3 regions of the Arthrobacter sp. BGA-UO-ETr-C19 genome follow, and region 3 is predicted to be linked to each of the others. Evidence: predicted binding sites of a transcription regulator. Region 3 holds the regulator's gene; each other region holds the start of a gene.
What was found. The regulator LexA, encoded in region 3, represses DNA repair genes until DNA is damaged. The targets are predictions, from matches to a motif close to TCGAACANNTGTTCGA.
Positions count from the first base shown of each region.

Region 1: AC57BR_RS01580 (LexA family protein) is a predicted target of LexA. The motif match lies at 1,434-1,449, and genes of this name have one in related genera.
Region 2: AC57BR_RS05015 (LexA family protein) is a predicted target of LexA. The motif match lies at 1,258-1,273, and genes of this name have one in related genera.

Region 1 covers NZ_JCAQPC010000006.1:121,381-123,640, reverse strand. The annotation lists gene AC57BR_RS01595 (hypothetical protein) at 1-177, shown strand, start outside; gene AC57BR_RS01590 (DUF4113 domain-containing protein) at 236-331, opposite strand; partial or broken gene AC57BR_RS01585 (Y-family DNA polymerase) at 385-996, opposite strand; gene AC57BR_RS01580 (LexA family protein) at 989-1,420, opposite strand; gene AC57BR_RS01575 (hypothetical protein) at 1,597-1,881, shown strand; gene AC57BR_RS01570 (WD40/YVTN/BNR-like repeat-containing protein) at 1,957-2,260, shown strand, end outside.
Region 2 covers NZ_JCAQPC010000009.1:117,009-119,268, forward strand. The annotation lists gene AC57BR_RS05010 (Y-family DNA polymerase) at 1-769, opposite strand, end outside; gene AC57BR_RS05015 (LexA family protein) at 814-1,245, opposite strand; gene AC57BR_RS05020 (helicase associated domain-containing protein) at 1,485-2,150, opposite strand.
Region 3 covers NZ_JCAQPC010000020.1:48,065-50,324, reverse strand. The annotation lists gene AC57BR_RS12485 (ATP-dependent DNA helicase) at 1-420, shown strand, start outside; gene lexA (transcriptional repressor LexA) at 529-1,275, opposite strand; gene AC57BR_RS12475 (LysM peptidoglycan-binding domain-containing protein) at 1,585-2,037, shown strand; gene AC57BR_RS12470 (histidinol-phosphate transaminase) at 2,104-2,260, shown strand, end outside.

The sequences.
Region 1 (2,260 bases), on a different contig from region 3:
GATCTGGACCTGAAAAGCAAGGAGTGGCTTCGCGAGAACCTGCGGGCCGGCGACGTTCCGCTGTTCGTGATGCAGGGCATCGCCGAAGCGGGAGGTCCGCACCCGGACACGCCGCAGGCAGTCCTCACCGAAGCCGAGTGGGATTTCATCGAGACGCAGTCTGAGTTTGTGGACTGAGGATTTCCCAGACTGACCGGCCCGCGGACGCGCGGGCCGGTCAGTCCCGTGCGGCCGGTCAGGCCGCGCGCACCACCGGTAACTCGTCCCAGTGCGTGGTGTAGCGCGGCGATCGCATTCCACGTTTCATGCTCCAGTCCAGGCCGCTCCTCAGGCCTGCGAACCCTAGCCCGATCGCGCCCCTGCCGTACTTCCGGCTGATTTCCTCCCCATGGCATTTAGCCGTTTTTCCAGCCGGCCCGCCACGCCCCAGGCCTCCGAGACCGGCAACCGGGCCATGAGCAGTTCACGTGCCTCCGGATCCATCGACTCCCAGCGGCACACCCCTCCGAGCGCGAGGTTGTTCTTGGCCCACCGGTTCGCGAGTTTGGCGAGCGTCTTGGTGGCAGCGATGCCGACGCACACGGGCACCCCGATGTTGCGCTGGACCGCCGCCTTGATGGTCTGGCCGAGAACCACCACCTGTTCCGGGCTACCCTTGATGCCCAGGAAGGCCTCGTCGATGCTGTACACCTCGAGCCAGGCCGAGTACCGTCCCAGCAGTTCCATGACGCGGGCGCTGATGTCGCCGTACAGTTCATAGTTGCTGGACCGGGCAACGAGGCCCCACTCCCTGGCCCGGGGGGCGATCTTGAACCACGGTTCGCCCGTGCTGATCCCCAGGGCCTTGGCCTCCGGACTGCGGGTCACGGCGCAGCCGTCGTTGTTGGAAAGCACCACCAGCGGTTTGCCTTCGAGGGAGGGGTCGAACGCACGCTCCGCGCTGGCGTAGAAGCAGTTCACGTCCACCAGCGCTATTTGTTGCCGTGTCTCAGACATGGTGCAGGCACCTCGTGGCCACGCCCCAGATGGTGAGGTCTGCCAGGGCGGGGACGCTGATGTCCGGATACAGGGGGTTGGCCGCCTGGAGCACCACACCGGCCGCGGTGATCTTCAGGCGCTTGATGGTGAGTTCGCCGTCCAGCACTGCGACCACCACGGATCCGTCCCGCGGTTCCAGTGCACGGTTGACGATCAGTTCGTCGCCATCACTGATGCCGGCCCGTTCCATGGAGTCACCGGACACCCGCACGATGTAAGTGCTGGTGATGTCCTTGATCAGGTGCTCGTTCAGGTCGATCCGCCCGTCAAAGTAGTCCTGGGCGGGGGACGGGAAGCCCGCCGCTACAGCCACGGGGGAGATCAGCACCAGCCGCAGGGAAAGTCCCGCCTCTATCACGCGGGGACCAATGATCACGCCCACAACACACCTTTTTTCGAATATATGTTCGATAGTTCAGTGTAGTCCCCGTGGCTGACAGAATGCAGCAAGGCCGGGCAGCGGTTGTGTTCATCACACGTTCGTCGCGCCGTCTCCGTCGCAGCGGGTCTGCGTCGCATACTGGTCTCATGGGGATGCAAGGCGCAGGAGGATCAGTGGTGGAAACCTTGAAAAGGGTGGTGCGGAACGAGTACTTTCCGGCAGCAGCCGTGCTGACGCTGGTGGTGCTCTTCTGGGTTGCGGGCCTGTTCGGCGGCCTGTCCCTGCTGAGCCGGAGCCAGCCCCCGATCGCCACGCTCACTTGGCTGCTGTTCGTTTACGCCGCCGCCGTCCTGACGCCCCTGGCCGGAATCCTGGCCGCCGCCGATCTGCTCCGCCGGTGGTGGCGAAACCGCCGTGCCGCGAAAGCCGGCACGGCGAAAGCCGCGAAAATCGGGTCGTAGGGCCGGCCCTGGCAACGTGTCCGGGCAAACCCGTGGGGGCCAAAACCATTGCAGCCCCTCCGCCCGAGTGGTTGCATGGGGTGCATGAATGCCTCAGAGAGTTTCGTTTTAGCAATCGGGACCAAAAAAGGCCTCTGGGTGGCCACCAGCCAAGACCGGAAGCAGTGGTCCTTTTCCGGCCCGCACTTCCTAATGAGCGAGATACCGAGCATCGGAATCGACACGCGGGACGGCCGCACACGCATCATGGTGGGCGTGCGGTCGGAACACTGGGGCCCGTACGTTGCCCACTCGGATGATCTGGGGGCCAGCTGGACCGAGCCCGAGCAGGGTGCCATCAAGTTCCCCGAAGGCACCGACGCCGCCGTGGAACGGATCT
Region 2 (2,260 bases), on a different contig from region 3:
GCTGGTCCCGGCCGATGCGTTCTTCCTCCATCGGGATGCAGGGGGTGCCCTGCAGTTCCAGGACGGTGCGCATCATGACCACGGAGAACCTGTCCCGGATCGCCACCGGATCCGCGGCCGTGAGGTCGGCGATCGTGTGGATGCCGATGGCGTTCAGGCGTTTGGTCAGCCGGCCGGCGACGCCCCAGATCTCCTCCACGGACAACCGCCCCAACAGGCCCTCCCGCACAGGGGTAGGGACGGAGTCCCAGTGGCAGACCCCGTCGAACGCAGGGTTGTGTTTGGCCCACTTGTTGCACAGCTTCGCCAGCGTTTTGGTGGGGGCGATCCCGACACAGACCGGCACCCCGACGTGCCGCCGGACCGCGGCTTTCATGGCCCGCCCCAGGGCCAGCAGCTCGGCGGGGGAGCCTTTGACGCCGAGGAAGGCCTCATCGATGCTGTAGACCTCCAGCCAGGCCGAGTACCGGCCCAGCAATTCCATCACCCGGGCGCTGATGTCCCCGTAGAGCTCGTAATTGGACGACAGCGCAACCAGGCCCCATTCCTTCGCCCGCGGCTTCAGTTTGAACCACGGCTGACCCATCGGGATGCCGAGGGCTTTGGCCTCGGGGGAGCGGGTCACCGCGCAGCCGTCGTTGTTGGACAGCACCACCACCGGCCGGCCTTCCAATGACGGGTCGAAGGCACGCTCGGCCGAGGCGTAGAAGCAGTTCACGTCCACATGCGCGATCTGTGGCATCCGCCGCATCACCGCCGGCCTAGACATGGAATCCCTCCGACCTTTCACGTTCAATGTAAAAAAGGCGCGCGTTAGACATGGTGCAGGCACCTTGTCGCGACGCCCCACACGGTCAGCTCGGACAGCGCCGGGACGCGGATGTCCGGGTACTTGGGGTTCTCCGCCTGCAGCACCACGCCGGTGGCGGTGATGCGCAGCCGCTTGATGGTCAGCTCTCCGTCCAGGACGGCGACCACGACCGACCCGTCCGTGGGTTCCAGCGCCCGGTTCACGATCAGTTCGTCCCCGTCGCTGATGCCGGCGCCTTCCATGGAGTCCCCGGTCACCCGCACGACATAGGTGCTGGTGATGTCCTTGATCAGGTGCTCGTTCAGGTCGATCCGGCCGTCGAAGTAGTCCTGCGCCGGCGACGGGTATCCCGCCGCGACCGGCACCGGGGAGACCAGCACCGACAACAACGACACGCCCGCATCTAGCACACGGGGACCAACAATGACGCCCACAACACACCTTTTTCGAATATATGTTCGATAGGTTTCAAGTGTAGACCCGGGGTCGGACAGTAAAGAATCTCCAGGTGCATCGGGATGCACGCGGCCCCTTGCCCCGGCGCTTGGACGGTACGGGTTGCACGCCAAGGGGGACAGCTTTGAGCTGTGCGGAGGGCTCCACCTGCCCCCAGTGGGCACAACCCGTTCGCCCGGTGTGGTGGTCTGCTTGCTGTCCGTGGGGGAAGCCGGGGTTACGCGGTGCCGGTGCGGGGTTTGCGGCCACGTTGCCGGCCGGAGCACCAGCCCGGCAGCATCTCATCCAGTGCGCGTGCTTTGGCCGGTTCGAGTTCGCCGCGGCGTGCCTTTTGGCGCTGGACGTGCAGCCAGACGCCGAGGTCGTGTTCTTCCCCGGCCACGATGGACTTGTGCCGGGGCCAGTCGTGCCCGGCGGCCCGGTACCGCATCAGGGCGGCGAGCCGGTCCTGCCATCTGGCCTCATCGGCCACGGTCCGCGGCGGTCGTTGCCAGTCGGGGAGGGCGGCGAGCCCGTCACGGTACGCCGGGGCGAGTGTCCCGGCCGCGGCGTCGCGGCGGCGCCGCTCCAACCAGGACGCCAGTCTCCGCTCGTCCGCGTCGGCGGCGGTGCGGGAAGGGTAGCGCCCGGTTTCCTGGACCCTAGCCACGAGCTGGCGCATCCGCGCCAGCCCCTGCACGCTCACCTGCGTTATCTGTGGGCCGGCGGCTTTCTCGTGGGCGGCCTGAAGTCCGGGGTCCGCGCCAAGTGCCACGGACAGGTGATAGCCGATTGTCGCGGCCGGCGCGCGGGTGAGCGCGGCGATCCGGGAGCGGGTCAGCCCGCCCCGGTACATCAGCACCCACTCCGCGTTTGGAGCCGCAGTCCGCCGCCTGGTTGTCACGGCACCATCCTGCCACCCGCCGCTCAACAACCCTGCCGTCGGCGGCCCCGCGTCCTCCGTCGACTGGCCGTGGCAATCCGGGGTGCCTTTCCGCCGGGGTCGGGGTGCAT
Region 3 (2,260 bases):
ATGACGGCCCTTGTGAAGCAGTTTGCTGACGAGCCCGATACCTGCCTGTTCGGCACGATGTCACTGTGGCAGGGGGTCGACGTGCCGGGCGGGTCCTGCCGCCTGGTGGTCATTGACCGGATTCCCTTCCCGCGGCCGGACGACCCGCTGATGACCGCGCGGTCCCGGGCCGTTGCCCAGGCCGGCGGCAACGGCTTCATGTCCGTATCCGCCACGCACGCGGCCATCAGGCTCGCCCAGGGGGCCGGACGGCTCATCCGGTCCACGAATGACAAGGGCGTGGTGGCGGTGCTGGACTCCAGGCTTTCCACAGAGCGCTACGGCGGGTTCCTGCGGGCCGCCCTTCCGCCGTTCTGGCCAACGACCGACCGGAAGACCGCCGTCGCGGCACTGGAAAGGCTCGCCGGCGCACAGACGTGAGGAAGCCCCGGGCCACTGCTGCCCGGGGCGTAAGGCTCCCTGAACGACGTTTCCGCTCCCTGAGCGATGTTTCCGGGGAGGAAGCCCGGCGGCTGCCGGCCCCGGAGGCTACAGCGAGCGGAGTACGGAAACCACCTTGCCCATGACAACCGCGTGGTCGCCGAGGATGGGTTCGTACTGGGTGTTCTGCGGCAGGAGCCAGGTGTGGCCGTCGCGCTGCCGGAATGTCTTGACTGTGGCTTCGTCGTCGAGCAGCGCCGCGACGATGTCGCCGTTGACCGCGTCGCTCTGCCGCCGGACCACCACCCAGTCGCCGTCGCAGATGGCGGCGTCCACCATGGAGTCGCCTGCGACCCTAAGCATGAACAGTTCGCCGTGGCCCACCAGTTGGCGGGGCAGCGGCATCAGCTCCTCCACCATCTGGTCCGCGAGGATGGGGCCGCCGGCCGCGATCCGGCCGACCAACGGCACCATTGCGGTGTCCATCGCGCTGGGCAGTTCGGACACGGAAGCGCCTGCAGCGCCCATGGCCGGGGCCTTGTCCGTGCCGCCGGATTTCGCCGTCCCCGCATCCAGGGTGAGTGGCATCAGCACCTCCATGGCGCGCGGACGCTTGGGGTCACGCCGAAGGTAGCCAAGCTTTTCCAGCTGGGAGAGCTGATGGGTCACGCTGGACAGGCTGGCCAGGCCGACGGTGTCGCCGATTTCCCGCATCGACGGCGGGTAGCCGTTTTCATTGACCGAACGCTGGATGGTTTCCAGGATCTTCTTCTGACGGAGTGTCAGTCCCTTGGGGGTCCGCTGAGACCGCGGGCTGCGCTGGGGAGCCTTGCCGTCAGAGGCCTGTGCTGCCATGTTCGCCAACGCCTTTCCGTTCCTCCCGGCCGCGGTAGCTGCAGTGGCCGGGAACTTCCGGCCTGAAAAATGTCAGACCCTGCTGATCAACTGCAGATGTGGTTGTTCTGTGTTTTCCAACGTAGGCCAGCCATAGGGCTTTTTCAAACATTTGTTCTAGCGAGTCTCGACTTAATTCGTTGATAGGTGCTAAAACTAGGAAAAGCAAAGTTCGAACATGTGTTCTAGTGGGGGCGGCTCGTCAGCCCGGTGTTCGAACTGTCCGTTCGAACACGAGGCAGTACAACTTGGTCCAGGAGGGCTCACGCCATGTCAGCTTCAACAGCAGTGCAGGCTTCAACAGCATTCCCGTCTGCGGATTCCCGCCGCGGCGCGGTGTCTCATCAGCGGGCGGTGACCCAACTGCGTGCGGTGTCCCAGTCCCGTGCGGCGTCCCGGCCAGGCAAGCCGCCGCGCCTTCGCCTCACCCGCCGCGGCCGGGTCGTCCTGATCGGCCTGCCGCTTGTTCTGCTTGCCGCCGTGATCCTGTCCCTGGCGGGGCTCCTGAACTCGCCGGCCAAGGCTGCAGACAGCGCCAGCGGCCTGACCGTCACGCCCACCGTTTCTGTCACGGTGCAGCCCGGTGAGTCACTCTGGGCCATCGCCGGAAAAGTCGACCCCGGCCGCGACCCCCGGGACGTGATTGCGGACATTGTCCAGCTCAACGACCTCCAGGCAGGGAAGGTCATGCCCGGCCAGCAGTTGTTTGTGCCGAACAAATAGGCGGTTTCTGGGCGCCGGGGCCGTCACAGTTTCCGGCCGGCCCTCCGGGTTACTTAAACTGTCTAGGTGACTGACCAGCTTGAGCGACTGAACCGACTGCCCCTGCGGACCAACCTGAGGGGGCTGTCCCCTTACGGCGCCCCGCAGCTTGACGTTCCGATCCTGCTCAACGTCAACGAGAACACGCATGGCGTGCCCGCCGACGTGCGGGCGGCCATCACCG